One region of the Solitalea canadensis DSM 3403 genome, then DNA from elsewhere that is predicted to be linked to it. Evidence: riboswitches for the same ligand, from Rfam matches in the RefSeq annotation. Region 1 holds a riboswitch; each other region holds the start of a gene.
What was found. Region 1 has a riboswitch for S-adenosylmethionine ahead of SOLCA_RS01830 (O-acetylhomoserine aminocarboxypropyltransferase/cysteine synthase family protein). Riboswitches for the same ligand answer to the same signal wherever they lie in the genome.
Positions count from the first base shown of each region.

Region 1 (8,242 bases):
ACGAATGACGCTACACCTGATACAATTTATTGTCCATTGATAAAAACCGGAAAAACGCCAAAGGTTATTGTTGCTGATAAGAAAAGTCAATATTTATTGGTTAGTAACTGGCATTCTCATTCCACGAGTGTTTTAACAATTGATCCGGATCATTTCCCTTTCGCCTATCTGCTTAAAAATATTTCAATGGGAGCTATTCCCAGGGGGATTGTTGTCGACAATAACAATGAGCGATCTTTTGTAGCGATCATGGGTGGTGCGCGTATCAATGTGGTAAATATGAAGACATGGGAAAATGAACCTCCTATTAATGTGGCATCCAATCCCAGACACCTAGTTATGGATACTAAAGGACGACTATTTGTTTCCTATAATATGCTTTCGGAAGTTGCTTGTATCGATCCTTTAACAGGGCAAACCCTTTTTACTGCTAAGACTGAATCTCACCCGCGTACAATTATTTTATCAAAAAATGGCCAGTTTTTATTTGTTACCTGTTATAAAGGAAATAAGTTGGATGTTTTTAAAATAGTTGATAATGGGCTTGTAAAGATTTATTCACTTGATTCGAAAGGTAGGCCTGTAGGTGTAGATATTTTTGAAGATGATGATACACTTGAAGCCTGGGTTTGTAACTATACGATTGGAACTATTAAAGTTTTTAAGTTTCAAAAACATCAGGATGAATTAAATCTGGCTATTACAAAGAAAAAGCGGCTGTCTCAGTCAATAAATTAATTTTAACATCTATCTATTTATGCGTTTTCTTTTGGCAGGCACACTCTGCTCGCTTTTGCTATTGCCGTTAGGTACAGCAAATGCTTCATTTAAATGGGGATTTTTTGCTCACATGCAAATAAACCGAATGGCTGTTTTTACACTTCCTCCGGAGATGTTTGGGTTTTATAAACGAAATCTTGAATATCTTACCAAGCATGCTGTTGACCCTGATAAAATGCGTTACCTGGTAAAGGAAGAAGGAGCAAGGCATTTTATGGATTTGGATCATTATCCTGAATTATTGGCAACAAAGAAATTAATGCGATGGAATGATGCAGTAACTCTTTACTCAGAAGATACATTGCAAAGTAAGGGAATACTGCCATGGAATATTGAGTTAACACTAAATCGCCTTACAAAAGCATTTGTTGAACGTGATTCCGCTAAAATTCTCAGGTATTCAGCCTACCTTGGTCATTATTTGGCGGATGCTTCTGTTCCATTACATACCACTTCTAATTATAATGGACAGCTTACCGGTCAGAAAGGGATTCATGGTTTTTGGGAAACACGATTACCTGTGTTGTTCTCTTCTAGTTACGATCAATTACCAGGAAGGGCAGGGTACATTGATCATCCGTTGGATTATGTATGGAAGCATATACTGCAATGTCATAATGCGGTTGATTCTGTCCTTAAGTTCGAAGCAAAATTAAACTCAGAAATGGCTTCCGAACAGAAGTATGGTTTAGTTGAAAAGAATAAGATGATGGTGAGTGATTATTCAGAGAAATATTCCGAAAAATATCATCAGCAATTAAATGGAATGGTTGAACGGCAAATGATTTCAGCCATTCATATCATTGGTTGCTATTGGTATACAGCCTGGAAAAATGCCGGACAACCCTCATTAAATAACTGGAAAATCAGAAAGGATGACGATGAATCTCCTGTTGATAGTTTAAGTGTAACGAAACGTACTTTTAAGGTTAGGGAAGAAGAATAACAGGTAGTACTCACTACCTGTTATTATAATTGTTAATTACTCGTTACAGCGGCAAAATCATTAATAATTGTTTTTAGTTGTTCCCATTCGATAAGGAATCCATCATGGCCAAAGAAAGAATCGATTTCAATGTAATTAGCCCCAGGAATATGTTCAGCCAAAAACTTTTGTTCAACTGGAGGAAAAAGTAAGTCAGAGCTGATACCTATGGTTAGCGTACGCGACTTGATTTGTGATAAAGCATTTTGAATGCTTTCCCGATTTCTGCCGACGTTATGAGAATCCATGGCTTTGCTTAGTGCCCAGTAAGAAAATGCGTTAAATCTTTTTACAAGCTTATCTCCTTGGTATGCCTGATACGAACTAGCCTTATATTCGTCGGTTTTATCAATATCCAGTTCTTTCTGAGTGATATTATAGGCATCATAATGGCGATAGCTTAATAGTGCAAGTGAACGTGCAGCTTTTAACCCTTTAAGACCTGCTTCAGGGTGATTATCTTTCCATGTTGTATCGGCTTCAATAGCTAATCGTTGACTTTCATTGAAAGCAATACCCCATGGCGAATGAGATGCATTGGTAGCAATAAGGATTAGATTTTCTATTAATTCGGGTTGCTCAATGGCAAATTCCATTGCCTGTTGCCCTCCTAATGACCCTCCGATTGCTGTATTAATACGTCGAATACCCAAATGTTGTCTTAGCAGGTTGTGAGCCCGGGCCATATCACGAGTGGTAACTGCTGGAAAAGTATGGAAATACGGAGCACCCGTTTCAGGATTAACAGATAACGGTCCGGTTGTGCCATAGCAAGAACCCAGAATGTTAGCACAAACAATAAAATGTTGATCGGGGTCAAATACTTTTCCCTTTCCTACAATGCCATTCCACCAATCGCTAACATCGGCATTAGCGGTTAGGGCGTGACAAATCCATATCACATTTGTTTGTTCAGCATTTATAGTACCAGCAGAGAAATAGGCTATTTCAAGCTGTGGTAACACAATACCTGACTCTAACTTAAAAGCATTCGTATATGTAAAACTCCTGATCATCTATTCTTTACACTAAAACAGCAAAACATCCGGGCTGTACACACGGATGCATGCTGCAAACTTATTATTTCTAAAAACTAATATTTTAAGCATGCCTAAACGGCGATGCGTTTTTATGTTATACAGCTACACCTTCATTTACGATGCTGAATGCATTTTGAAGGTCTGCTTTGATGTCATCAATATGTTCAAAACCTGCTGATATACGTAACAAGCCCGGTTCAACCCCTGATGCTAACTGTTCAGCCTCACTTAACTGCTCATGAGTAGTTGTTGAAGGATGAATAATCAAGGTTTTACCATCGCCTACGTTAGCTAGATGGCTAATCAGTTTTAAACTGTTAACAAATTTGTCGGCAGTTTCTTTTCCTCCTTTTATTTTGAAGGATAATACACCACCAAAGCCATTTTTCAGGTATTTTTTACCGAGCTCGTGGTATTTGCTACTTTTTAGTCCCGGGTATCTTACATATTCAACCTGATCGTGACTTTCCAGCCATTCCGCAAGAGCTAATGCATTATCAACCTGACGCTGAACGCGTAGTGACAAGGTTTCTAATCCCTGAATAAATAAAAATGAGTTAAATGGACTTACAGAAGGGCCAAAATCACGAAGCCCTTCAACTCTTGCGCGAATTGCAAATGCAATATTTGGCAGTCCTAACGGATTTCCTTCTCCGAAAATGTCCCAGAAAACCAGTCCATGGTATCCTTCTGATGGTTCTGTAAACTGAGGAAATTTGCCATTACCCCAGTTATAGTTTCCCCCATCCACAATAACACCGCCGATACTTGTTCCGTGTCCACCGATCCATTTAGTTGCAGACTCAACAACAATATTAGCTCCAAGTTCTAATGGACGGGCCAGGTATCCTCCAGCACCAAATGTATTGTCAACCACTAATGGTATATCGTATTTACGGGCCAAAGCTGCCAATGCTTCAAAATCAGGAATATTATATTCCGGATTTCCTATTGTTTCAACATATAGCGCTTTAGTGTTTTTATCAATATGTTTTTCAAATTCTGCCACATTATCGCCATTGGCAAAGCGTACATCAATACCTAAACGTTTAAAAGCTACTTTAAACTGGTTATAGGTGCCACCATATAAGAAAGATGTGCTTACAAAGTTATCGCCAGCCTGCAAAATATTATTAAGGGCTAGAAACTGAGCTGCTTGTCCTGAACTAACAGCCACGGCAGCAACACCACCTTCTAAGGCTGCGATACGTTTTTCAAAAACGTCGGTGGTAGGATTCATGATTCGGGTGTAAATATTTCCGAATTCTTTTAATCCAAACAGGTTGGCTGCATGTTGAGAGTCTTTGAAAACGTAAGAGGTTGTTTGATATAAAGGAACTGCACGAGAAAGTGTAGTGCTGTCAACTTCTTGTCCTGCGTGAAGTTGCAGTGTTTCGAAATGATAATTTGTGCCTGACATTGTCAATTGATGTTTAGTAAGTAAAAAGTTGATTTATTTTAGAGCTACTATCATCTGTTGCCAGCGCGCATGGAAACTTTAGGTAATAGCAATAGGATAGATGCAAGTAATAACCCGCCTTAACACATGCAACAACAGTAAAAATATGCTGTAGAATTGCTAAATGAATTGAATGAGATAGGTAACAGGAAGAAATAACCGTTACTCTTTACGAAGGAAGTTGAATTTTTTGTCTTCATTTTACTGTAATTTTTATAGTTCTCATCCTGAAAATCAGGGTTGAGCAGGAGTTGGCACCTTTCCGGTATCGGCGGTTGCCAGAGGGTCACAGAGCCTGTTCTCTCGCCTCTTCTTTATAAGAATTACATTGTGCTTAATGCATGAAGTAATTCGGTGTTCAAATATAATGGAGTATAACGTTATTCTCCAAATTTATTTTAAAAAGTCTATTGATTGAGTAGAGTATGACCTCGCCCCAAATCCCTCTCCTGAAGGAGAGGGACTTTGAGACAGTGCAAGCTTGCCATTTTCAGGACGGTTGGGCAGATTGCTTAACTGAGAATTTTCGATGATAATGGAATTTATCGAAACATACATTCCGAGCGCTCCCTTCTCCTTAAGGAGAAGGGCCGGGGATGAGGTGAAAAAAAAGCTGCTCCAAAAAATCGGAACAGCTTTCTACAAATTCTTCAACTAGTAAATTATGCGTAGGTATTTAACATTACCGGCATTACCAACATTAAAACATCTTCGTTTTCTTCCTGATTGGTTGGGAATAAGATACCCGCACGGTTTGGAGTCGACATTTCTAAAATAACTTCGGAACAATTCAAGTTATTTAACATCTCAATTAAGAAACGAGCGTTGAAGCCGATTTCTAAATCCTCACCGTTATATTGACAGCTTAAACGTTCGTACGCTTCGTTTGAGAAGTCTAAGTCTTCAGAAGAAATATTCAATTCGCTGCCGTTGATTTTTAGGCGAACCTGATGAGTGGTTTTATTTGCATAAATAACCACACGCTTCAGTGAACTTAAGAATTGACTGCGATCGATTGTTAATTTATTAGGGTTGTTTTGAGGAATTACCGCTTCATAATCAGGGTAGCGCTCATCAATTAAACGACAGATAAGACTGATGCTGTTGAAACGGAAAAATGCACTGCTGTTATTATAATCAATTTGAACAGCGATGTCTTCACTTGGTAATGAACTTTTTAATAAGTTCAATGCCTTTTTAGGAAGGATAAATGATGATGCAGACTCTGCTTGCGTGTCTGAACGACGGTAACGAACTAATTTATGCGCATCTGTAGCAACAAATGTTACGTTGGTTGGTGACAACTGGCAGTAAACACCTGTCATTGCCGGGCGAAGCTCATCATTAGAAACTGCAAATAAGGTTTTGCTGATAGCTTCAGCTAACACAGATGCCGTAATTGAGATCGTGCTGGCATTTTCTACCACTGGAATCTTAGGGAAATCATCACCGTTTTCACCCGCAAGTTTATATTTACCGTCACCTGCATTTATTTCAACTCCGTAAGAGTTGTTGTCAATGGTAAAAGTTACGGGTTGCTCAGGAAGGGTTTTAAGCGTATCAAGTAAAATACGTGAAGGAATTGCGATTTTTCCATTTTCTTTAGCTTCAACCTGCAAACTTGTTGTCATTGAGGTTTGCAAATCTGTTGCAGATACAGTAAGCGTGCCTTCGTTTATCTCGAATAAAAAATTCTCAAGAATTGGAAGTACCGTATTACTGCTCAACGCGCCGCTAATTGCCTGCAACTGTTTTAGTAAGGTACTTGTAGAAACAATAAACTTCATATGTATGAATTTAAGGCCTAAAAATAGGCCTAAGTTTTAAGAATTAAAAGATGAAAGTATCAACGTTTCGTTAATAAAGCAAATGTTAGCCTATTAATTATTTATGAAAAGTAAGCCTTCTGCTGTCGCATTTGGTTTATTTAAAGCGTATAGGTGTTTGAATGCTTTTAATATATAGTGAATTTAGATTTATGCGAATATTACTAATTCTTTTTTTAGGTATTGCCTTAATAATTGGAGCTTGTGAAAGAGAAGAAGAAGTAATGCAATTTCAGGACCTTGAGGTGGGAGCAATTATCACCAAAAAAGCAACCCTGAAATGGTATGGAAGTCCTTCTGTTGACAAAGCTGGCCTATGGGCTGAGATTGATACCAGAACTTTTATGGTGGTAAATTATGCCCAAGTTGATAATCATTTTTATCAGGATTCAGTAACTGTTCTTTTAACTTATCGAAGAATCGGAAAGGTTATTTATTCTAACATGGGCTATAAGGCCGAAGTTGATGGTATTGAAGTTCTTGAAATTGATTAAAAAGACAAAGGATAATTTATGCTAATTATCCTTTGTCTTTTTAATGTTCTTCAAAATTTAAGCTGCGTATTTTCTCTTGCGGTAAATACTGCGTCCGACTGCGAATAATACAATAATGGCTACCGGAAGTATTGTATTTATAAGTTGCCATTTCAGACGTTCATTCCTGATCACTTCTTTGTCTAAAAGTCTTATTTTGATTTCTTTGGTTCTAAGTGTTAATAAACCTGAGTCATCTGTAAGGTAATCAATGCTGTTTTCGACAAATACTTTATTGCCATAAGTTTGGTTAGTGTATTTATCAAAACCTAACGGGAATATTTGTTTGTCTAAGGCAGAAACATCATTTGTAATAACATCACCATCGGCAACAATAATAAGCTTACTTTTCTTATGTTGAGTTTTAAACGGAATACTTAAATCGGCCCCTTCTATTGTTCTGTTTGCAAATACGGATGAAAAACTGCCTTCCAACAGCACAGCTGCAGTTTGTGGCCCGGCAGTGAATTTTGCCGGATCGGGTTCTTCCTGAACACTCGCTAACGATAATACTACAGGTGCATTCGATTTGCGCGAGTAAGGGGAAGTAGTTAATAAAATTGTTTTATTGATATTCTTATTGCCGATTGTATCGATTGAATTAACAAACTGACAACGAACGGCCTCCAGGTTTCTGACAATTGGATGGTTGGAGTTAGAAATAAGCATCGGATAAAATATCCAGGGTAATAACTCTTGTTGCGCCTGATTTCCTTCACCCAATATTACCGGAATCCTTGCACAATAAACATCTTCCACTAAGTTATAATTTACCCTTGCACCATAGCGGAAAAGCATATCATCAAGATTTAAGCTTAATGGATAAGCCAGTGACATTCCTCTACTTCTGATACTATCTGTTTCGGCTTGTAACTGATCCAGTAATAAAAAAAGATTTCCACCATTTACAAGGAACTGATCCAGTTTATACTTTTCTTCTTCAGAGAAAGCTTTTGTTGGTTTAGCGATTACCAACGTTTTAAACTTTTGTAAATCAATTAATTTGACGGCATTTAGGTCAACTCTCCTCAATTCATAAGATTCGGCTAATGTTCTTCCTATATCTGCCAAATGTTGGTCGTCTGGTTCATTATGACCGATCGTGAAACCTATTAATGCTTTATTCTTATTGGAAAGTTTTTTTACGGTTGATGCCAGTTGGTATTCAATGTTTTCAATGGAAGCATTAATGGCCTCTTCTTGCGTACCGCCTCCAACTCTGCTGCTATTTTGTAAAAGTGAAATGGGTAACTGCTTGCCTTCATAATAAACTAAGGCTCCTGGAATAATAATCTTTTGGGTGTTTCCTTTATCGGTTTTCATCATCAGGTTGGTAGGTTGCAAACCTTGCTTTGCCAATGTATCGATCATGGCGTTTTGACGTTCAACAGATGATGAACCCAAAGGGTCAATAAAATTATAATAGATCTTACCTTTAGAATATGCTTTGAACTCATCCAGCATTTCGAGTGTCGATTTTTTTAATCGCTTAAAGTTTGCCGGTAATTCCCCCTCCAGGTATACATTTACAACGACATCATTCTCCAATCCGGTTAGAATGTTTTTGGTCGATTCAGATAAAGTATAGCGTTTTTCTTTAGTGAAATCGATGCGGCTGA
Region 1 is NC_017770.1:468,926-477,167, forward strand. Features, by position in the region: gene SOLCA_RS01815 (YncE family protein) at 1-738, shown strand, start outside; gene SOLCA_RS01820 (zinc dependent phospholipase C family protein) at 758-1,726, shown strand; gene SOLCA_RS01825 (homoserine O-acetyltransferase family protein) at 1,759-2,781, opposite strand; gene SOLCA_RS01830 (O-acetylhomoserine aminocarboxypropyltransferase/cysteine synthase family protein) at 2,900-4,225, opposite strand; SAM riboswitch class I at 4,475-4,587, opposite strand; gene dnaN (DNA polymerase III subunit beta) at 4,927-6,051, opposite strand; gene SOLCA_RS01840 (hypothetical protein) at 6,243-6,584, shown strand; gene gldG (gliding motility-associated ABC transporter substrate-binding protein GldG) at 6,642-8,242, opposite strand, start outside.

Region 2 (8,242 bases), 2.2 Mb from region 1:
TTTAGCATTGGTATAAACACGGTAACGATCTTGTCCCTTGCTTGCTGCGTTCCCTCCTGTTCCCGGATTTGGATCGCGATTACGGTCAACCATCGCAATTACAGCAGCATCAGAACCAACAGTTTCTCCTTTTGGAACGTAAACCTGTACTTGCCCTAAAAAGCCAGTGTAATCATTGGTATAAGCATCCACATCAACAACCAGTTTATTATTGAACAAGATGCTTTTATAACCAACTTCAAATGAATTGATACGCTCAGGGCCCGCATCAGGAAGGTTTGCCACCTTTAATAAATCTCTGTTAGCTAATGCAGCAGCATCCGTATTGCCAGCAGCTTTAACGGCTGCGTTAAAATTAACAACTGAAGCTTGTGTATAGCTGTTATCCAGGTATCCAAGTCCTTCGTTAATGTACGGAAGACTACCAACACGTTTTACACGACCGTTATTTACATAAGAAAGTGCCTCAAACAATGCAGGGAAACGATAACCTTGCTGGAAGGTTACACGGAAATTATGTTTTTCAGAAAGCGTATAAACCGCTGCAATACGAGGAGTTAATTTTGGATCGAATTCAGGATTATAATCCATACGAACAGAACCAAATAATTTCAGTTTTTCCTGAAAGAAAGTCTTGGTAACCTGTGCGAAACCACCAAACTTCTTGTAAGAAACATCATTACCAAAGGTTCCGTCAGCTAATGGCTTATTACGATCTTCAATTGGTCTTGAAAAATCCACAAAATTGTTTCCATCTGGAATAATGTCATAAATACGGGCATCAGCACCAATCAACAAATCAAAATATTTAACTTGTTTTGAAAGATCCCATTGGCCTTCAACATTATACAAACGGCTTTTTTGAACCAAAGCAGCACCACCTGTTTCCGGAGCATCCGGAATAGTTGCAGATTTAATGTCCCAGTTATTGATACCAATGATAGTGTTTTTCAAATCCTGAAAGGCTTGTGTTCCAGGTTGCACACGACTTGCATCTGCTGCCTGCCGAGCGAATTGTGTAGCAGCCGCAAGATTTTCTGAGGTAAGTGCACCACCATGATCAATACCATAAGTGTTTAAAGCCGTTTTAAATTTCGCGGCCCATGCTGTACCGCTACCTCCACTATACAAATCCATATTATCAGCTAATGGCTTCACATTAAATGAATCTCCGGTATCTTCTAACGACATATAACCACGGATCAGGAAATTACTTCCTTTTAATTCTACTTTATGATTCTGAACAATCACATTATCTAATTGAATTTTATTTCCGCGCTGAAAAACTCCGTCCATCTTTCCAAAACGATAAGAATATGAGGCTTCCAGATTATCTGTAATACGATAATGTAATGCTGCGTCAAATTTTAAGTTATCAACGTTAGGGCTTACCAAGTCTTTTTCCCAGTAACCAGTGCGGGCAACAGTAAGTGTTTGATTAGGTTTACCATCAATAGTTAATCCTGTTAATGACACTGTATTACTTCCAGCCAAAGCATCATCTCCATACTTATTCCAGCCATCAAATACAGCATTATTAGCACCATCAAGAGCAGGATAAGCGGGATTGGCCGTTTTTAAGTTATTAGGATTTTGATCAAGGCGAGTATCTGAAAGCCAATCCGTGCCTTTCATGTAGCTAAAGTTCACTTTAAACGCCCATTTATTATTAAACGCTTTAGCATAACGAAGAGCAGTTTCCGTAAGATTGCTTACATCCCTTCCTGTTCCCTCAATATGATTGATACCATTTCTACTATAAACACTTAATCCCTGGTAAACAAACGGACTTTTAGTCAATAGGTTAGACATACCATTAATGGCATTCATGCCGTATAATGCAGAAGCTGCACCGGGAGTGATTTCAACGCTTGCAATATCTAACTCTGTTGGACCGATAGCATTACCAAGCGGAACACCTAATGTAGCTGCTTGCATATCAACACCGTCCACCAGTTGCATAAAGCGAAAGTTATTAGGAATGTTAAATCCGCGTGTATTGGGCACTTTGAATGTTAAGCTAGAAGTGGTCATTTGTACTCCTTTAACGTTTTCTAAGGCATCGTAAAAAGTAGGAGCCGGAGATTGTTTGATCGCTCTTATATCCAGTTTTTCAATTGCCACAGGCGATTTTAAAATACTTTCTTCTACTCTGGAAGCAGTAACCACCACCTCATTTGCCTGTATATTAATGCTTGAAAGGTTTAAAGCGATGGATTGATTAATATCCTTCACCTCAAACTCCTGGCTCTGAAAACCCACTAAAAACACTTGCAACACAAAAGGAAGTTTCTGACGTGTTTTTAATTCAAATCGTCCGTCGTTATTAGTTGACGTACCTGAATTGGTTCCCTTTACCCTTACTGATACACCACTTAATGCTTCGTGGGAATCTTTATCTTTAATGGTACCACTTATCAATATTGCATCTTGTGCTAGTAACCTCAACGAAAAGGTCAAAAGGATAGCTATTAGTAATGATTTTTTCATTCTATTAAGTATTAGTTGGTTGAATAATAAATAGTTGTAATTAGTAATACCTGAAATAGGTATTACCTTTTATCGCTTGTTTTAGCAACAACAATCATAGAGCTGTAGTGCTGTCGATTTGCTTTTCATTTGTATTCTATTAGGTTGATTTGGAAGAAAGATTGAGCGTAGCTTTCTTCTTAATTAAAAGTTAACAAGACAAATATATATAAATCCTACAGATTAAGTAGATTATTTTAAAAAAAATTTAGGGTATTTAATAAAACACCCTAAAAAACGCTTTTTTAGCCTTTATGGCGATTATTTTATTTATTATTTAAGAGGTTCATTACTTTAAGTTTATCGGCAATTAAAAGTAAAACGAATATTGTAAGGGAAAGTACGAGTGAAATAAATACAATAATTGCAAAGTATTTAATTGTCCACTCTAATGACACTTTCACTCTGTGAAACAGGCCGATTTTCTTTTCAGTTGCTCCTTCATAGAGTGAGAGTTTGACTGTACAAAATTCATTTTCAGAATCAAAATTACCTAACTCAACCCCAAGTTCCTGAAGCTTCTCTTCTGTTTCTAATATCTTATCATTCAACGCTATAAAATCAGTTATTTCTCCCCCTCTGGATTTCAGCTCATTTAATGATTGTAACGTTTTCTCAATTGAAACTTTCTTTGCATTTAGTTGCCTGTACTCGTTTGTTTTATCGACTTTGGTAATTTCCTTTGTCTTAACAAGTCCAATTTTCTGAATATCAACATAAAAACTATCAAATTTTGCTGGATTAACTCCAATGACTAAATGAAGTTGCCTGTTCCCCTGCTGCCCCACATTCTGTTCGTATTGAATAACAGCACTGTACGATTTGGTTTTGCCTTTAATTAGTTTATCATCTTTTTCAAATTCAGAAGATTTTGTTTTTATAGAGGCCGTTTTTTCAAACTTTTGATTGGTCGATAAAGATGGAACTGCCTGATAATTAGCCCCTTTAATTAAAATCTTTTCTGAAGCATAGTTCTTTCTAAGGTTTTCAATGCTGCTAAAAAAATCTTCACTGTAATTATTGTTATAATTAACAGATCCCCCTGCAACATATCCATAAATCAACCTAAAAATAAAAAGGAGAATAAAAACAGCTCCAAACCATTTACTTATTCTCCAAAATTGCGTTTTAAAATTGGGCATAATGTTTTAATGCTTTAAATATTAACTATCAAACATAACAATTACTTATTATGTATAAAAGTTATTTAAAGCTTCGAAACTTCTAATGCTTGTTTAATATCTTTCAGAATATCGTCGATATGCTCTAAACCAATAGACACCCTAACAGTTCCCTGATTGATGCCAACCTGTTGACGTTCAGCTTCGGTTAACTTTGAATGCGTACTTGATGCCGGATGCGTTGCAATTGAGCGCGTATCTCCTAAGTTTGCTGAGATAGAAAACATTTTTAATGCATCCATAAACTTACTTGCGCGATCATAACCTCCTTTAACCACAAAGGTTACAATGCCCCCTCCCGCTCTCATTTGTTTTTTAGCAATTTCATATTGAGGGTGAGATTTTAATAATGGATATTTAACCAACTCAATCTCCGGGTTAGCTTCCAAAAACTCGGCTACCTTAAGTGCATTATCACAGTGGCGGTCCATGCGGACAGCTAATGTTTCAAGGCTTTTCGAAAGCATCCATGCATTGAACGGCGACATAGCCGGACCTGAATGGCGGGCGAATCCCTCTATTTCAGCAATCAATTTTTGACTTCCCAGTATTAAACCGCCTAAGGTGCGACCCTGACCGTCGATATATTTTGTAGCAGAGTGAATAGAAAGATCTGCTCCATATTTGATAGGTTGTTGCAGATAAGGTGTTGCAAAACAATTATCTACCACTAAAATAGCATTGTGTTTTTTCGCAAATTTACCCAACCATTCCAAGTCGATAATATCGATTCCCGGATTAGAGGGTGTCTCCACAAAAATCATTTTCGTAGTTGGCTGAATAAGGTTTTCCCATTCTTCCGGTTTATCCAAATCAGCATAGGTTGATGTTACCCCCCATTTAGGAAATACATTTACCAATAACTGATGAGTTGAACCAAACACCGAACGGCTCGACAAAACATGGTCGCCGGACTTTAAGAAAGCAGCGAAAGTGGTGAAAATAGCTGCCATACCTGTTGAAGTTGCCCATCCTGTTTCAGAACCTTCCAAAATGGCCATTTTTTCAATCAATTCAGAAGTATTTGGATTTGAATAACGACTGTAGATATTTCCTTCCCGTTCATTTGCAAAAAGCGCGCGCATATCTTCCGCGTCATCAAATTTATAGCTTGAAGTTAGGTAGATAGGTGCTGAATGCTCTTTTGCCCCTGAGCGTTCTGTTTGAATACGAATAGCGTTGGTTTCGAAATTTGACATTCTGTTAGATTAAATTTTAGAATTTGAAATATAGGATGAGAGATTTGAGACATCACGGTAGGTAACATCGCCAAAATTCCTTAATAAATTTAATTGTAAATTCATGATCCTGTAATTTTTATAGTTCCCAATAAACTCAATTATTTGGGCAGGATTTGGCACCTTTCCGTATGCGGCGGTTGCCAGAGGGTCTTAGAGCCTGTTCTCTCGCCTCTTCTTTATAAGAACTACAGTAACTTAGTGGAATGCTAAGGAGTAATTCAAAGTGGCTGCAAATATAGGATTTAGATTTGAGATGTGAGATATTAGATTTGAGAAAAATTTCAATCTAAATTTGAGATTTGAGATATGGTATCTGAGAAAATCCATCTGACATAACCTCGTATTTGAATATAAATATGGGATTTGGAAAATCTATCTTATTAAGAAATCTCAAATTCCATATCCCATATCTCACATCTAATTAAGCTTATAAGTATAGCTTAATTTAGCTGTTTTACCTAAAATCTGAGCTACTGAGCAGTATTTATCGTAGGTAAGAGCCAAAGCTCTTTCGATCTTTTCTGTATTTAAGTCTCCGAAGAAATGATATTCAACATTGATCACTTCAAACAATGAAGGAATTTCTCCATCTACACGTTTGGCGTCAATGCTGATTTTAAGGTCTTTTAACGGTTCTTTTTGCTTTGTAAGTATCGAGATAACATCAATAGCGCTACATCCTCCTAAACCCGCTAAAAGCGTTTCCATCGGACGAAAACCTTTGTTCTCTCCTCCTATTGACGGATTTGCATCTATATTTACAACATTTCCCTGCTCGTTTACAGCTTCGAAATGGTAAGCGTTGTTTTTACGTTCCAGTTTAATATTCATTCTTTGATCCTGATTTAAGTTCTACAGCTTTGAAATTCGAGGCACCTAAATTATCAATAATATTAGATTTGAGATGTGGGATTTGAGACTCTTATCTATTAATAGCTTATCCTATCTCTATCTAATTGTTAATATGAGCTGAAGGATTAGTACATACTTAAAGTCTATCTCATATCTAATATCTCAAATCTACCCCTTTACAAAATTACTCCGGCAGCAACTGTATTTTTTGTGCCTTCATCTATAATAATAAAGGAACCGTTCGCTTTGTTTTGTTCGTAAGCATCAAAAAATAACGGTTGTGCAGTTTTGATCTGAACTTGTGCAATATCATTCAGCTTCAACTGCTTACGTTCAGTATCTTTTTCCAATGTACTTGTATTTACTATGAAGTCGACATCGCGAAGCATTGATTTTACACGATTATTACTGTGCTGAATAATATATTTTCCTCCCTGAACTGAAGGTGTTGTATCCATCCAACAAACCTGGGCTGTAAATTCTTTGTCGGCTTTTGGCTGATTACCAACCTTGGCAATTAAATTCCCACGGGTAATATCAATCTCGTCTTCAAGCAAAAATGTTACTGCATTTTTAACCTCTGCAGTTTGCAGATCGCCATCAAATGTGGTGATTTGCTTGATTTTCGATGTTAATCCCGACGGGAATGCAATTACTTCATCACCCACACTGAATTTTCCACTCGCCACACGACCTGCATATCCTCTGAAATCGTGATATTCTTCTGAATGCGGACGAATTACATACTGAACAGGGAAACGAGCATCGTTCGTATTTTCATCTTTGTTAACTTCAACATTTTCAAGGTATTCAAGCAATGTCGGGCCTGTATACCAATTCATTGTTTCTGAACGATTCACAATGTTATCTCCCTTAAGCGACGAGGCCGGAATAAAGGTTAGGTTTTGATGTAAACGGTCAAACCCTTTTACGAATTGTTCAAATTCAATGCGGATATTATTGAATGCATCTTCTGAATAATCAACCAAATCCATTTTGTTTACACAAACCACCACTTCAGGGATTTGCAATAGATTGGCAATAAAGAAATGGCGGTGCGTTTGTTCAATTACACCTTTCCGAGCGTCAATAAGTATGATAGAAAGCTGAGAATTGGATGAACCGGTAACCATATTTCGGGTATACTCAACGTGTCCTGGGGTATCAGCAATGATGAATTTGCGTTTATCTGTATTGAAATAGATATGTGCTACATCAATGGTAATTCCCTGCTCACGTTCAGCACTTAGTCCATCTGTAAGTAATGATAAATCTAAATAATCAAAACCTTTGCGTTTACTAGCCGCCTCAACCGCCTGAATTTGGTCGGTAGTAAGCGAGTTTGTATCATATAATAAACGACCGATTAAGGTACTTTTACCATCATCTACACTTCCTGCGGTCGAAAATTTGAGTAGTTCCATGTTGTTTTTTGGGATTACACTGATTGTTGAAAAGATTTACTCCGATTTTTTTAAAGGTCGATAGACCATAGTCCATAGACCATAGTTTTTTGTCGCTATAAAAGCAAATCTATTGACCATAGTCTATTGTCCATGGACTAAAAATACCCCGCCAATTTGCGTTTCTCCATAGCTGCTTCGGAGCGTTTATCGTCGAAACGGGCTCCGCGTTCAGATATGGTTGAGGCTTTGATTTCTGTGATGATATCGTCTACGTTATCAGCTGTTGATAATACAGCTGCTGTACAGCTCATATCGCCTACTGTGCGGAAGCGAACATCCGTTTCGTATACTTCTTCTCCATCCATATTGATGTAAGGAGAGTGAGGAAATATTAAGCCATCGCGTTCAAACACTTCACGCTTATGAGTGAAATAGATGCTTGGCAAATCCATATTTTCTTGTTTGATGTAACTCCAAACGTCTAATTCGGTCCAGTTGCTGATGGGGAAAACACGAACATTTTCTCCAAAATTGATCATACCATTTAAATGATTCCAGATTTCCGGACGCTGACGTTTAGGATCCCATTGTCCGAAGTCGTCACGAACAGAGAATATACGTTCTTTAGCACGTGCTTTTTCTTCATCACGACGAGCACCACCTATACATGCATCAAACTTATTTTTTTCAATAGTTTCGAGCAAAGTAACCGTTTGCAAAGCATTTCTGCTGGCATATTTACCGGTTTCTTCCGCTACTTTCTTCTGATCGATACTATCCTGAACAGAGCCTACGATTAACTGAGCACCAACTTTGTTGACTAACCAATCGCGAAAATCAATCGTCTCCTGGAAGTTATGACCAGTATCAATATGAACCAATGGAAAAGGGAATTTAGCCGGAAAGAAAGCTTTACGAGCCAAATGCACCAATGTGATAGAATCTTTTCCACCTGAAAACAATAAAGCAGGACGTTCAAACTGCGCCGCAACCTCACGTAAAATGTAAATCGACTCTTCTTCTAATGTTTTTA
Region 2 is NC_017770.1:2,686,529-2,694,770, forward strand. Features, by position in the region: gene SOLCA_RS11165 (TonB-dependent receptor) at 1-2,490, opposite strand, end outside; gene SOLCA_RS11170 (DUF4349 domain-containing protein) at 2,796-3,671, opposite strand; gene SOLCA_RS11175 (trans-sulfuration enzyme family protein) at 3,737-4,909, opposite strand; SAM riboswitch class I at 5,025-5,136, opposite strand; gene SOLCA_RS11180 (OsmC family protein) at 5,369-5,782, opposite strand; gene SOLCA_RS11185 (sulfate adenylyltransferase subunit 1) at 5,980-7,227, opposite strand; gene cysD (sulfate adenylyltransferase subunit CysD) at 7,365-8,242, opposite strand, start outside.
Region 2: it holds a riboswitch for S-adenosylmethionine, as region 1 does, so the genes downstream of both, SOLCA_RS11175 (trans-sulfuration enzyme family protein) here and SOLCA_RS01830 (O-acetylhomoserine aminocarboxypropyltransferase/cysteine synthase family protein) in region 1, are expected to answer to the same signal.

Region 3 (8,242 bases), 2.2 Mb from region 1:
CTTGGACGTTTTAATGCATATAGGAAAAACTCCTGAATCAACTTTAGCTACCAGTGTTTTGTACTTGGTACCCGGCGTTCCGCTATTGAATGCCATTATGGACCTTGTTGAAGGGCATATCCCAACAGCAATTGCCCGTGGAATTTATGGAGCCTGCATAGTACTTAGTATCGCTATTGGTATGATACTAAGCATGTTAATTATAGGATTTAACAATTATTAATACAGCATAGCTATGAATTTGGAATCGAATTTAGTACTCATTTTAAGAGACGGTATACTGGCTTTTTTTGTAGGAATCGGCTTCGCTTTATTATTTAATACTCCCAAGAAAGCATTAATTACAGCAGGTTTGTTGGGCGCTGCCGGTCACATGCTTCGGTTTATTTTAAGGGAAGAATGCGGACAAAGTATTATTGTATCAACTTTATCTGCATCATTGTTAATAGGCTTTGCCAGTATTTTTGTTGCGCATATTGTTCATACTCCGCCAATTGTGTTTTCAATGCCGGCATGTATCACAATGATTCCGGGATTGTACGCTTATCGTACTATGTTAGGGGTGGCAAAACTAACCGATAAGGATCTCGCTTTTAGCTCACCGCATTTATTAACAGAAACGGCCCATTATTTTATTCTGACGGGTTCACTGCTTTTCTCTCTTGCGATCGGACTTTGTGTTGGAACGTTGATCTTCCGTAAAAAAAGTATCAAAGAAATAAACCTGCCGAGATTAGGAAAATCAGCAGGTTAACCAAATGATTCGGGTGCTATAGATAGCGTTCTTTAAGAACATTGATGTGGTGGTTAATATGCCCGATCATTATATAGCTTAAGGCACATGCTGTTATTGGGTGGGTGACGGCATTTGCCTTAAATTTTACCTGAGCTGCTGTTAAATTTTTTACAAGCTTTTCGGTCGCGCTCCGTACTGCCTTAAATTCATCAAGCAGATCATTCATAGTCCTATGGCTTACATCCACATTATTTGCATAACCGTCTTCATCAAAACTTGGTAGTGGGGTATTACTATCACCTCTTGCGGCTACCAACGTTCTGTAAGACATTACCCGTTCTGTATCGATAATATGCATCAATACTTCCTTTACAGACCATTTGCCCGGCTGATAGCGAAAATCATGCTTTTCTGTCGTAATATTTTCAAAAAAGTGGATGGTTTGAATTGAATTATCCGTAAAAACAGTTTCAAAGTTTCCGTCCGGAACCAGATCAATATAATGTTGATAATAAGGATTGTACTCGTCTTTTGATGGTTTCTGCATAATAAAAAGGATAAGGTGATTGTTCTTTGAGCTGATAAAGATACTGTTTGAAGAACGTCTTATTTATATATTTTCGTTCGATACTAAATTTTATTTACATCTCGTTGTATGTGTAGCAGCCGGCCATCTTAAAGAAAACCGGAGCTGTAGGTCCAACGCCGGAGTTTTCCGCACAGAGTGATTTGTTTTCACTGCATCCTGAGCTAATTGATTCGCTTTATAATTAGGTAAAAAACATATCAACTAATTCCGTTGATCGTCGTTAAATTACTGATAAAAGGATGCCGATTTTGTGCCAAACTTAATCGGTTCCAATTAGCAGCTATTTATGAATGAGGATTTTTTACATTTTGTATGGAAGTACAAATTAATGGATGTACTTAATTTGTACACAACAGATGGTGAGTTAATTACGATTATTAATGCAGGAACTCATAATAAACACGCCGGACCTGATTTCTTCAATGCCCGTATTAAAATAGGGCAAACCGTTTGGGCCGGGAATGTGGAGATTCATAAGAACGCCTCTGATTGGTATAAACACAAACATTTTAATGACAAAACTTATGATAACGTTATTTTACACGTTGTTTTAAATGCTGATCAGCTAATCATAAACACTTTGGGTATCGCTATCCCGACTTTGTCGTTAGGCAACAGGCTTCATGAAAAGGTACTTCAAAACTATCATGCATTATTGAAAGCAAGTCAGGGACTTCCTTGCCAGTCGTTTTTATCAACTGTTAACTCTTTAGCAATTACCAATTGGTTAGAGCGGTTGCTTGTAGAGCGATTGGAAGATAAAATTCAACTCATTGAGTATGAATTGAAGAATACTGTTAATAATTGGGAAGAAACCTTTTATAGAATGATCGCCAGAGGATTCGGTTTTAATATAAATGCTGAACCATTTTTACTTTTAGCCAGGTCACTACCGTCTTTAATTTTAGCCAAACATAAAAACAGCCTTTTTCAACTTGAGTCGCTTTTATTTGGGCAGTCCGGATTATTAATAGAAGATTTTAACGATGAATATCCTCAGAAATTAAGGAAAGAATACGAGTTTTTAGCGATAAAGCATCGTTTACAACCAGTGGATGCTCATTTGTGGAAATATTTGCGGTTGAGGCCTTCAAACTTCCCCACACTTAGAATCGCACAGTTCGCTGATTTAGTTTTTAAATCCAATCATTTATTAAATAGGATACTGGAAAAAGCAGAAGTAAAGCAATTAATACCTTTGTTTGATATAAAGGCTTCATCGTATTGGAACACTCATTTTAGCTTTGATAAAGCTACCGATAGAGAAGATGAGAAAATTTTAGGTAGGGAATCAATCTATAACATACTTATTAATGTAGTTATTCCGTTTATATTTTTCTATGGCAAACAGCATCACAATGAAGATGTAAGTCGACAGGCACTAAGTTTGTTAGAAACTATACCAAGTGAGAATAATGTGATAACGAAACTTTTTTCGACCTTTGGAGTAAAATGTGAAAATGCTGCACAATCACAAGCATTGGTCCAATTAAAAAATAACTACTGCGATAAAAAATATTGTTTAAATTGCAGTATTGGAGTAAATATCTTAAAGAAATGTTACAACGAATAATCTGTTTTTTTGAACGTCAGTCTTTTGGAGTGTGCAATTACATTGCCGACCGGTTTAATATTTCCACTTCGAAATTACGTCTGTTTTTTATTTACTCTTCATTTATTGCTGTAGGATTTCCCGTAATATTTTACTTAGTAGGAGTATTGTTGCTAAACGTTCGCATGTATTTTAAACAACGAAGAGGTACCAATATCTGGGAGCTGTAAAAATTATTTCCATATAAAATAATAAACCCATACAGTAAGTAATTGTATGGGTTTATTATTTATTGGCGTTATTTAGAAAGAAGGCACTTGTATTCAGCAAAGTAATTCTACTAATTCTTCATGGTTTTTTTCGGCCATTTCCCATGGGGTTCTTCCGTCTTCCATTTTTGCATTTTTATTGGCCCCTGCATTTAATAGGAGTTCAATAAGTCGCTTATTGCCATTATGAGCTGCTGTATGTAATGCCGTAATTCCTCTTACCTGGGTAGCATTTACATTTGCTTTATGGTCAATCAGTAATTGAGTGATTGATTCACTCTGATTGGCGACAGCTGAATGAATAGGGGAAACTTTAAATTCATTATTGGAAGGCAGGTTAACACTGGCTCCGCAGTAGATCAGTAATTTGGCAGTATCGTAATGTCCGAAATAACAAGCATATCCTAATGGAGTAAAACCATCTACAGAAAAAGAATTGACAGAGAAAGGTTCACTGTATAGCAATTCATCTACTAATGCGGTTTGCCCTAAAGCAGATGCTTCGTGCAAATCGATTTGGTTTCGGTTTCTTAATAAAATATCGATCAACTCCCGATGCCTGTAATAGGAGGCAAGTAGGAGCGTGGATAACCCGGATGATAATTTAGCACTTGCTAATTCGGGTTGTGAAGAGATCAATTGTTCAACAATTGTGGTTTCATTAGCTTCAATGGCTTTTATAAATTCTGCTGTTGCTTCCATTGTAATTGCTTGTTGGAGAGATGAATATAAATAAAAATGCCTGTTGAACAAAAAAGTTTAACAGGCATTTTGTTATTTATAAAGCTTTCTAAATTAGATCACTTCCACTTGTTCAGCAGCTGTTTTAGCCGTATTTGCAACTACGTCAAATTTATTATCTGCGGAAACAATTATGTTAACATCTTTTCTTTTTAATAAATCTGAGTTACGCAGATCATTGAAATTTATAGTACCAACGATGTATGCTGAATCAGCATTTGAGTAAGATTCTTTAATATTTGAGAATAAAGAAGTATCAATTGGGTTTGAAGTGGAATAACGAACATACAGATCAACAGTGAAGTTATTGGTTAATTCAACCTTTGCACCACGGTTGTGTTTCTTGTACTCGTATTTATAGTTGTAAGTTAGCGCCGAAATATCAGACAGCACAGCCGAGCCAGTTGGGTTGCTTCCGGCACCTTTTCCTGCAAAGAACTGATATTCAGTAAATGCACTTTCCACTAAAATACCATTGTACTCATTTTCAATAGTATATAATTTATTTTCGGGTTTAACAAAACGAGGCAATACACCAGCAACAATTTTATTATCTACTTTGCGACAGAAGGCTACCAGCTTAATTTTATACCCTTTCTCGTTGGCATATTGAATGTCGAAAGTCGACAGGTTTTGAATCCCATAATTAAATACTTCTTCTGGTTTAACAAATAAACCAAAGGTGTGGGCAAGGATAATACATAATTTATATTTAGGATCGTACGCTTCAACATCTAGGGTTGGATCGGTTTCTGCAAAACCAATTTCCTGCGCTTGTTTAAGTGCAGTATCAAAATCGATATTATCTTTAAAGATTTTGGTTAAGATGTAGTTTGTAGAACCATTGAAAATTCCCTCAACTGCTCCTAACAAATCATTGTCATAGTATTCTTCTAAATTTCTGATGATCGGAATACTTGCGCAGGCTGAAGCTTCATACAATAACGGTACATTGTATTGTTGCTGCAGTTCATATAATTCAACAAAATGATCAGCAATCATCTTTTTGTTAGCAGTTACTACTGCTTTACCATTTTGTAAAGCTATTTTAACGATCTCAAAAGCCGCTTCCGGATCATCGATCATTTCAACCACCACATTTATATCTTCATTAAATAAGATGTCATTTTTATCTAATGTGAAGTATTCGTTGGGTAAACTGCGTTTTTTGTTAGGATTTTTAATGCAGATTTTTAGGATTTCAGCTTTAATACCTTCCGTTTGGTGTAAAACATTGTACAAACCCTGGCCAACACAGCCAAATCCGAATAATCCAAGTTTAGTTTTTGAGCTCATATAGCTTGCTGAAAATTTATTTTAACTGGTAATTTGTTAATTAAAGCAAGAGATCTTTTTCGTGGAAACGACAAAAAACTATCCGAAAGGAAGAGCGCTTTTAATGATGTCAGGAAGAAAATGGCGGAATCAGATAGAATGGAATCTAAAAATTGCTACTTGCTTATCTTCATGACACAATATATTGCGTCACAGGAATTAGCACCTTTTAATGCGAGATCATTAAGGTTGCTAAGACTTCATCGGGCCTGTCCCTCCGTCTTTCTGGATAAGAATTTTAAAGAACTTTTACTGGCGCAAAGTAAAGTATTTTTGTAATGCCATGCAAATTGAATTGAAAAAGTTAGTTTGGTTTTTTTACTAGATCGATATTTACAGGCTTTAAGCTCAAATTTTTTTAAGAAAGAGCAAACGAAATTGCTGCATTTGCATGAATTTTCGTTGTATCAAAAACCGGCACAGAAACATCTTCCTGATTAATGATCATGGGTATTTCAGTACAACCCAAAATAATACCTTCCGCTCCGTTGGCAATTAATTCATTTATAATTGAAATATAAGCCTTTTTCGTTTCAGTATTTACAATGCCTCTGCCCAATTCTTCTTTTACTGTTTTTTGGATGAAATCACGTACATCTTGGTGAGCAGGTACAATAGACTCTATATTATTTTCTTTTAGTTTGTCCTTATAAAAATCCATTTCCATTGTGAATTTTGTTCCGATCAAACCTACTTTTTTGATACCCTGCTTGGTTATTTCATTCGCTGTTACAGTGGCAATATGAATAATTGGTAGTTGTATTTGTCGTTCTATTCTTTCTGCAACTGCATGTGCCGTATTTGCACATAAAACAATAGCTTCTGCACCACTTTTTTTCAAAGATTCGCATGCCTCAGCAATTAACAGGAATGTAGCATCCCAGTTGCCGGCTGTATTATTTCGTTGAAAATCATCAAAGTTTAACGAATAAATAATGCATTCAGCGAAATTAAGTCCACCCAATTTTTCATTAATTCCCTCATTAATGAATCTGTAATAGTCTATTGTCGATACCCAGCTAATGCCACCTACCAGGCCGATTTTTTTCATGGTCGTTTCTCTCATTACTTTTATCTATATGATTTTACGTTTAGTTTTTGGGAAGAGGGGCTAATTTACAGTTTTTGCGAAGAGTTATTTGTAACATGTCTGGTAATGAAAATGCACAAGGAGGTATTTCCTTGTGCATTTTCATTATTAGTGTGCAAAGAGAGAAAATTACTCTTTTTTCATGGCAATTCTATAAAGAACAAAGCCCATAAAGGCAAACAAAGCTGTACCAAGTAATTGATAGCCACCTGAGCCTAAAGCCTTTTCAAGGGATGCTTGCCAGCTAATGGCTTTCAACTGTTCTTCGAACAAAACTTGTCCGAATGCAATTAATACTCCAGCAACAGCACCACCAGCAACCAAACCAGTAGCAAATAAACTGCCTTTACCAAGTTCATCATCTTCATGGCGGTTTTGTTTTTTCATTTTGCGATCAACAACACCTTTGATAGCTCCTCCGACAAAAATCGGCAGTGTAGTTGATAACGGTAAATAAGCTCCTACAGCAAATGAAAGAGCATTTACTCCGCAAAGCTCAATGGTAATAGATAAAAATGCACCTACTAAAACATACTGCCAATCCAGGTTAAAAGATAATAAACCGCGAATTAAGGTAGCCATTAACGTACCCTGAGGAGCAGGGAAAGCTTTAGTACCAATTGTATGGGTGATACCTTGCTGAATAGCAGCTTCAGTAGGAGTGTCCAACATTTTAATAGTGGCTCCAATTACAACCGATGATACAATAGCCCCAATAAATAAAGCTAATTGCTGATATTTAGGAGTTGCACCGATTATGTAGCCAGTTTTTAAATCCTGAGAGGTAGCACCGGCGTTGGCTGCGGCAATACAAATAATTGCACCGACAACTAGGGCCATTGGTTCAAATAACTTTCCGGTCCATCCAACACTGATAAAAATTAAACAAGTACCCATTAAGGTAGCGATCGTCATACCTGAAATAGGGTTGGAGCTCGATCCGATTAAACCCACAATGCGGCTGGATACAGTAACAAAGAAGAAACCGAATACCACCACCAAAATTCCGATCAGTAATTTGCCAATTAAGGTGCTGCTTGGAATTTGTGGCATAAACAAAATCAATAACACCAGGGCAATACTACCTACTATTACCACTTTGAATGATAGGTCACGTTCGGTACGTAAAACACTTTCATCAGACTGACGATCCTTTAATGACCCAATGCTTTCTTTAAATGAGCGGACAATTGTTGGAATTGTTTTGATAAGCGTCATTAAGCCCCCAACCGCTACCGCACCTGCACCAATCTGACGTACATAAGCGAAGTAAATAGCGGATGCTGTGTCTTCAAAGGTTTTTGTTAGAGGATTCCATCCTAAATCGCCACCCGCTACAGCTACATCTTTTAAATAACCTAGTTTTACTAATTGAGCAGCAATTACTTCACCAGGAACCAATGTTGCTAATAATGGAATTAATCCTAACCAGGCCAACACACCTCCGGCTACCAACACACCCGCTATTCGAGGGCCGATGATATAACCAACACCTAAATATTCCGGCGTAATTTCTCCGTTAACAGTTGCTGATGGGAAATATTTGTTTGTTTGCTGGGTTACCAAAGTAGGAACTGCTGCAATCAGGTTAAATATCTTTTGGAAAATGGCATAAATGATAGCAAAGCCTAAGCCCTGATAAGCGGTTTTTGAAAAGTCGCCGCCTTTTTCTCCTGCAATTAATACGGATGCACAGGCTGTACCTTCTGGATAAGGAAGGTTTCCGTGCTCCTTAACTATTAATGAGCGGCGAAGCGGAATCATCATTAATGTTCCTAAAACACCTCCCATTGCTGCTAATGTAAAAATAGTCAGGTAGTTGAAATATTCGGCTCCCACACTTCCACCTGTTTCCGTAATCGATAAAAAGAGGAAGGCTGGCAATGTAAAGGCAACACCTGAAGCAATGGATTCACCGGCAGAACCTGCT
Region 3 is NC_017770.1:2,646,039-2,654,280, reverse strand. Features, by position in the region: gene SOLCA_RS11025 (threonine/serine exporter family protein) at 1-223, shown strand, start outside; gene SOLCA_RS11020 (threonine/serine exporter family protein) at 236-754, shown strand; gene SOLCA_RS11015 (DinB family protein) at 771-1,283, opposite strand; gene SOLCA_RS11010 (DUF2851 family protein) at 1,612-2,898, shown strand; gene SOLCA_RS22815 (PspC domain-containing protein) at 2,883-3,107, shown strand; gene SOLCA_RS11005 (ankyrin repeat domain-containing protein) at 3,201-3,848, opposite strand; gene SOLCA_RS11000 (homoserine dehydrogenase) at 3,942-5,183, opposite strand; SAM riboswitch class I at 5,344-5,458, opposite strand; gene SOLCA_RS10990 (aspartate/glutamate racemase family protein) at 5,581-6,273, opposite strand; gene SOLCA_RS10985 (OPT family oligopeptide transporter) at 6,442-8,242, opposite strand, start outside.
Region 3: it holds a riboswitch for S-adenosylmethionine, as region 1 does, so the genes downstream of both, SOLCA_RS11000 (homoserine dehydrogenase) here and SOLCA_RS01830 (O-acetylhomoserine aminocarboxypropyltransferase/cysteine synthase family protein) in region 1, are expected to answer to the same signal.

Region 4 (8,242 bases), 1.9 Mb from region 1:
AAAGCAGTTACCAAATCCTTAAGCTGGATTGAAGACTAATATCAAAAACTAACACAACCAAAAATAGTATTATGTCAAATTTTATTTCTGAATTTATTGGCACTGCTGTGCTTATTCTTCTGGGGGGAGGAGTTGTTGCTAATGTTGTTTTAAACAAAACAAAGGGCAATAGTTCCGGTTGGATTGTTATTACGGCGGGTTGGGCATTTGCCGTATTCTGTGGAGTTATTGTTTCTATGCCAAGCGGCGCTCATTTAAATCCGGCAGTGTCTTTATGTTTAGCCATTGCAGGCAAATTTTCATGGGCAAGCATGGCAACTTACATAACAGCCCAGCTTTTTGGAGCCATGACCGGAGCCTTTCTTGTGTGGCTTACTTACAAAGATCATTTTGACCAATCGGATGCAGGTTCTCAACTTGCCGTTTTCAGCACTGGACCCGCAATTAAAAATCCAATCCTGAATTTAATAAGTGAGGTCATAGGAACTTTTGTTTTAACATTTGTGATCTTATGGTTTGGTACTGGAGCCAATGTGCAAGGATTAGCAGCATTAGGTCCATTACCTGTATCCATACTCGTTTGGGCAATTGGCTTATCATTGGGTGGAACTACCGGATATGCCATTAACCCCGCCCGCGATTTAGGTCCACGTATTATGCACGCCATACTTCCGATGAAAAACAAAGGATCATCTGATTGGCAGTATGCCTTAATTCCCGTTGCAGGACCTTTAATTGGCGGTGCATTAGCTGCTATTATTTTTAATTGTGTACAATAACTATCCCACATCTACCCGAAAAACACCATTAAAATTAACGCTCATGTTTTATGAAAAAACTATTTATTACTCTCTTTTCGCTTGTTGCATTTGCGACAAGCTCTTACGCGCAATCTGAATACAAACCAGTTGATTTTACTTTACAATTAAAGAATATGCACTTATGGCGTGGTTACACAGTTACCAATACGCCAATGACTGCTGTTGACTTACATTACAATTCAAAAAACGAACATTTTAGTGCAGGAGTTTGGGGAGGAGCAGGTTTTACAGGTGATTACAAAGAATTCGATTATTACCTCTCTTATCAAAACAAAGGATTTAATATAGCGCTTTGGGATATTTACAACTTCTCGACAGGAGCAACTTATAACAACTCCGAATTTTTCAATTATAAAGCAGGAGAAACTGGTCATTTTATCGACTTAACTGTTGGTTATAAATTCCAGGGAAGTTTTCCATTGAGCATGTCGTGGAGTACAATCCTTTACGGAAGGGACAGAGGAAGCCAAAATCAGCAAAATTTATATTCGACTTTTGTTCAGCTAGGTTATCCAGTGATGAAAAGCGACATCGTCAATATTGATGTTTTTGCAGCAGGCGCCTTTGCCTTAAATCCTGAAGATGGATCTAAAGCCAACTTTTACGGTTCAAAAAGTAACCTGGTCAGCTTAGGATTTACTGCATCGAAAACCCTGAAAATCGGCAATTTTAGCCTTCCTGTTTCAGTTATGCCAATGTGGAACCCAGAACTAAACCAGGGAAACATTCAATTCGCAGTTAACTTATTCTAGTTTCATAAGTTATTTATAGCACGCAAAGCCGCTAAGACGCAAAGTATTATACTTTTATGCCTTAGCGGCTTCTTCGTATCTATGTCAAAATCACGCAAAGTCACTAAGAGCACAAAGTAATCATTCCTTCACTTAGTGTCTTTGCATGACTTATCTTCTTTCTATATCCATTAAAATCAGGCAAAGCCGCTAAGACACAAAGCAGAACTTTCGTTTGCGCCTTAGCGTTCTTTGCATGACATATCTCCTTCCTTTACCTTGTATGATAAAATCACTAAAGCCGCTAAGCACAAAGTAGAACATCCCTTTGCGTCTTAGCGGCTTTGCGTGACTTATTTCTTAATTTATTTCTTTTCTTCGGTAACCTGTAATACTAAGCATAACTCCACTTCGCAGTTATCCTTAATTTCAACAAGTCGATTAGCGTCTGAAGGATTTAAGCCAAAATCTCGTAGATTAATTTGTTGTAAAGCTTTAAATCTTAACCCACAAGTAGAAGACTCTCCCTTATACGGAATTAAATAAGTCTTTTTAACACCAGCAATGGTAACACTTACCTTGCTTAAACCATTTTGCCATGGCATTTCATTGGCTCCTGGCTTAGGTGAAATAGAAATTACTTCAATCTTACAAATTGGATGTTCCTTGGACTTTAACAATTTTCTAAAATCCCGGTTCATTAAAAAATTACCAGAAGTAAATTTCTCAATTTCCAATTGTAAATCTCCAAATGCACTAATCAGTTGTTCATTGGTAGAGTTTGCTCCTATTTTAAAAGCCCGCATCATATCACCTTTATAGGTAAATGAGTACCCACCTATAGAAGTACGACCTTTTAATTTCACAGTGCTTTCAGGAAGTACTTTTACGAAGGTTTGCTGAGCTTCTACAGGAAGCGTTTGCAGCAGAAAGAATCCGGCAACAAGCACGATTAAATTTAGCTTCATTTTATTCGCCGTTAAAGTCTTTAAGAGGGGTAAATTAGAATTGAGAGCTTAAGAAAGCAGCAGACCTATAGGTCTGCTGCTGGTTATGAAGAATTTGTGTTTGTTTTTTACACCTTAGAAAGAGATGGCTGCTTCAATTACGTAACCATTGAATTTACCACCGCTACGATAATCAGCTGTTGGGAAATCTTTGTATTTTTGGTCAACGTATTCAGCTTTCATCATGATGTTTTTAGTGATGAACCAACCAGCACTTCCAGCGATACGGTCAATTTTTACATCATCAGCTACACCCATTACTTTACCGCTAACTGTATTGTAACGTGCTCCTACAAAAAGATTCTCATTTTTTCCGAATCTGTACACACCTTCAACAGCATATTGATTTAAGGTTCTGCTAGTTGTTTCAGCCGCTGCTCTACCTTTTGCATTTTCGTAAGTTCCGAAGAATTCAAAACCTTCATACTTTACAAAAGCGTTGATCATAAAGGCATCCACTTTCTGACTGAAGTTTGGATTTAAACGACCTGACCAAGGAATATTTTTATAATCCGCAGGAGTAGTTTTGCCATCATTAGCATTATAGGCTCCCCATTTTTCCATCACGTTTTGATAGTTGGAACCTGTTCTATCACCCCAGTATAAAGTACCAGCATTGTTTCCGGCATTTCCATTGTGATAATAACTACCTGACAAACGTACTCTTAAATTTTCCTGGATTTGTTTGTCAACCCCAGCTTTCAGGATAAGAGATGGTGATTTTTTAGCATCTGTATTTGTTGCAGAAGTTACAATTGAGTCAACATTACCTTTTAATTGACCACCAGTTACTCCCACCATTCCGAAGAAACCATCTTTTTGAACGAATACATCACCACCAATTTCAGTTGTGAATCCATCAAGAATATAGCCTTCCATGAACGGATTTTGAAGGGTTTGGCCACCGTCAGATCTGCGGAAGTGCATGTCACCGTAGTTTACTTCATAGTGACCAGCTCTGATCGTGGTGTATTTCATAATGTTATCCCATAACTCACCTTTAAACGGCAACTTGTCAATTTGTAAGTAACCGCCTTTTACCCAAGTTTCATTGTGGTGACGAGATGACAAATAAGTAGTTAAGTTCAAGCGGATACCATCGTATAACTGCGCATCAAGATATAAATTAGCCTGAGCAGTCATAAAACCAGGTGAAAGCGGATATAACTTATTGGCAGCTTGATTATTTAAGGCTTTAGGATTTTCTTGTTTCAAATTTTGAAACTGCTGAGTAAATCCAGCGCCAATTCTAAATTTGAATCCATCATAAACTACGCTATCATTTTTACCGGTTTCAAACATGTTGATACCACGTTGATCGTATGGACGGAAATATTGGATTTTTTGTTGTTGAGCATATATGGCTGTCGAGCTCGCTGCTAATACAGCCAAAAGAGTAAACACTTTTTTCATCTTTTTATCCTTTAACTTTTAAAAAACTTTTTTTTACGTTGGGTTATTTGTAAACCACATCAAATTCGATAGAGATATCGTCGCCTGTTTTTATAGCGCCAAGCATCGCTTTAGGAGGGGTGATACTAAAATCAGTCATCTTCATTTCCTTTTTCCCTGTAATTTTCACAGCACCATTACCTAATACTTTAGCATTTCCGGTTACAACAATGTCTTTTGCAACTCCGGCAATTGTTACCTGAGCAATCGCATTAACATCTCCTGTTGTACTGATACTGTTTACTTTTTTGAGATTAAAGACTATCTGAGGATATTTATCAGCATTTAATGATTTGTAAACATTTTTATCCATTCCTGAATCATAATATTTACCATCTTCTTTTAAACTTTTCATCGATTTCACCACCATTTGCATTTGCATGGCTTTGATCGATTTTAAAGTAGTTCCTGATTTTTCGGCCTGCAACTCACCTGAAAGCTGCTCCACTTTACATCTCCAATCATGAAGTGTAGAAGTTCCTTTAACCATTACTTTACTTTCGCTTGCGGAAATTTTTTGTTGAGCACTCGTCATTAGTGGCAATGACAACAAACAAATTCCAATGAGAATTTTCATTTTACGTTTCATATAATTCCCTTTCTATTTATTATTTATTGTTTCGTTTCCTTTTGTACAGCAAATATAAGGGGAAATTAGATGTTAAAACATGATTAAAATCATTGTGTCAAAAACACACTAATAATCAATGTTAAAACATTGATTATTAGTCAAAAACAATTCAATAACTATTAGATAGTATACCGTATGGATAAAGAAGGTCTATTAATCAATAAAAAACTTGTAATTAACCAATGAATTACAGACTTTTGTATCGCTTATAAAGAAAGACGGAGGGAATAGACCCGATGAAGTCTTGGCAACCTGTGCTAACAAGGTGCCAAATTCTATCCTGATAAAATCAGGAGAAGATGAGCAAAGTGGGAATCTCCACTTGATATCTGATAAGCACATAAATTATAAGTTGACACAGATTATCTCTTTACAGAAATAATCCGGTTTATTCCGATACCACAATTGATGTTATGGGAATTGATTATTCCAAACTTGGCTTAATCATTTAAACTGAAAATGTGGTAATAAAACGGAAGATAGCTGATTATATCGCCGTTAGGTTTTATGGCCAATTGCCGGCCGTTGATACTTGAATAATGGATATTAGAAATATACTTACAAAACGCATTTTGGTACTTGATGGTGCAATGGGAACCATGATCCAGCGATATAAATTGCAGGAGGATGATTTTCGTGGCAAACGTTTTAAGGACCACCCTACCGATCTGAAGGGCAATAATGACTTATTAAGCATTACCCGCCCGGATGTAATCAAAGCGATTCATCGCGAATATCTTGAAGCTGGTGCTGATATTATTGAAACCAATACCTTCAGTGGTACCACTATCGCTATGGCTGATTACCAGATGGAACATCTTGCATATGAACTAAATTATGAATCAGCTAAAATAGCTAAAGAAGTTACAGCGGAGTTCAATGCTAAATATCCTGAAAAACCTCGTTTTGTAGCTGGTGCCATTGGTCCGACAAACAGAACGGCTTCATTATCTCCGGATGTTAATGACCCTGGATTTCGTGCAATCACTTTTGACCAGTTAGTTGAAGCTTACACCGAACAAGTACATGGACTTGTTAGTGGTGGTGCTGATATTATTTTGGTGGAAACTATTTTTGATACGTTAAATGCCAAGGCCGCCTTATTTGCTATCGACCAATACTTTGAAGTAAATAAGATTAAGCTTCCAATCATGGTTTCGGGAACAATTACTGATGCCAGCGGACGTACTCTTTCCGGACAAACAGCAGAGGCTTTTTTAATTTCATTATCCAATTTTGATCTTTTATCAATAGGTTTTAACTGTGCTTTGGGTGCAAAAGATATGCGTCCATACCTGGAAGAAATTTCAGAAAAGGCTCCATTCTTTGTGGGGGCCTACCCAAATGCAGGCTTACCGAACCAATTTGGTGAGTACGATGAAACCCCTGATCAAATGCTTGATCAAATTCGCGATTTCTTAAAAAGCGGATTTATAAATATTGTTGGAGGTTGTTGCGGAACCACGCCGGATCACATTCGTGCGATTGCAGATGAGGTTGCTAAATATGCTCCCCGTAAAAAAGCTGAACCTCAACCTTTTTTGCGTCTGAGCGGTTTGGAACCTATTGTGATTACTCCGGAAACTAATTTCGTAAATGTTGGTGAGCGAACTAACATTACCGGATCTCCCAAATTCTCAAAATTAATATTATCAGGAGATTACGAAGGTGCCCTTGCTGTTGCTCGTCAGCAAGTGGAAGGCGGCGCTCAAGTTATTGACGTTAATATGGATGAGGGGATGTTGGATTCGGAAGCAGCAATGGTTAAATTTTTAAATCTTATTGCATCCGAACCTGATATCGCAAAACTGCCCATCATGATCGACTCTTCAAAATGGTCGGTTATTGAGGCTGGACTTAAATGTTTACAGGGAAAAGGAATTGTTAACTCCATTTCACTAAAAGAAGGCGAAGAAAAATTTAAAGAACATGCTCGCAAAATAAAACGTTATGGCGCTGCAACAGTGGTGATGGCTTTTGATGAAAAAGGTCAGGCCGATACTTATGAGCGTCGTATCGAAATCTGTGAACGTTCTTATAAGTTATTAGTTAATGAGATTGGATTTGCTCCTCAAGACATTATCTTCGATCCTAACATTTTAACTGTTGCGACTGGTTTAGATGAACACAATAATTATGCAGTCGATTTTATTGAAACAGCCCGATGGATCAAACAAAATCTTCCGTTAGCAAAGGTTAGTGGCGGTGTAAGTAATATTTCGTTCTCCTTCCGTGGTAATAATACAGTAAGAGAAGCGATGCATTCAGCTTTCTTGTATCATGCTATTAAAGCGGGACTTGATATGGGTATTGTTAACGCTGGTATGCTGGAAGTTTATGAAGAAATCCCTAAAGATCTTTTAGTATTAGTAGAGGATGTTCTTCTAAACCGTAAACCTGATGCCACAGAGCATTTAGTCGCTTTTGCAGAAACTGTAAAAGCCAAAGGAAAAACAATCGTAAAAGATGAGGAATGGAGAAAAGAAGGAGTTGAAAAACGACTGAGTCATTCATTAGTAAAAGGCATTATTGAATACCTGGAGGAAGATGTAGAAGAAGCCCGCCAGAAATATGATCGTCCGTTACAGGTTATTGAAGGTCCGTTAATGGACGGCATGAACGTAGTAGGCGATCTGTTTGGTTCCGGAAAAATGTTTTTACCTCAGGTTGTTAAGTCGGCCCGTGTGATGAAAAAGGCGGTGGCTTATCTATTACCATTTATTGAAGCTGAAAAAGAAAAGCTGGCCCACGCTGATCCAAGTTCTGTTATCGAGGGAGGCCGTGAAGGGGCCGGAAAAATTTTATTAGCTACGGTTAAAGGTGACGTTCATGATATTGGAAAAAACATTGTAGGCGTTGTTTTGGCTTGCAATAACTACCAGATTATCGACTTAGGAGTAATGGTTTCCTGTCAGCAGATATTGGAAACTGCCCGTAAAGAAAATGTGGATATAATCGGCTTGAGCGGCCTTATTACACCTTCACTTGATGAAATGGTGCATGTGGCCAAAGAAATGGAACGCGAAGGATTTAACATCCCGCTTTTGATTGGAGGTGCCACCACTTCACGTGTACATACAGCAGTAAAAATCTCTCCGAACTATAACGGACCTGTTGTTCACGTATTAGATGCATCGCGTTCAGTTCCTGTTGCAGGAAATTTGCTAAATGATCAAAAGGATAATTTTATGGCTGGTATTACCAAAGAATACGACCAGCTTAGAGATTTCCATCTTAATAAAAAATCAACAAAGACATTCGTCTCTATTGAAGAGGCTCGTAACCGCAGGCTGAAACTAAACTGGGAAAGTTATCAGCCTGTTAAACCTTCTTTCACTGGAGCTAAGGTTTTGGACAATTACGATCTTGCTGAATTGGCTGAATATATCGACTGGACACCATTTTTCCATACTTGGGAATTATATGGAAGTTATCCTAAAATATTCAATGACGAGGTTGTTGGGACAGAGGCTAAAAAGCTTTTTGCGGATGCGCAGGTTTTATTAAAACGCATTGTTGACGAGAAACTACTGACAGCTCGAGCTGTTATTGGTTTCTGGCCAGCCAACTCGGTTGGTCATGATGATATTGAGTTATATA
Region 4 is NC_017770.1:3,775,102-3,783,343, forward strand. Features, by position in the region: gene glpK (glycerol kinase GlpK) at 1-39, shown strand, start outside; gene SOLCA_RS15680 (MIP/aquaporin family protein) at 72-779, shown strand; gene SOLCA_RS15685 (hypothetical protein) at 830-1,573, shown strand; gene SOLCA_RS15690 (hypothetical protein) at 1,918-2,520, opposite strand; gene SOLCA_RS15695 (hypothetical protein) at 2,635-3,972, opposite strand; gene SOLCA_RS15700 (YceI family protein) at 4,016-4,588, opposite strand; SAM riboswitch class I at 4,846-4,948, shown strand; gene metH (methionine synthase) at 5,182-8,242, shown strand, end outside.
Region 4: it holds a riboswitch for S-adenosylmethionine, as region 1 does, so the genes downstream of both, metH (methionine synthase) here and SOLCA_RS01830 (O-acetylhomoserine aminocarboxypropyltransferase/cysteine synthase family protein) in region 1, are expected to answer to the same signal.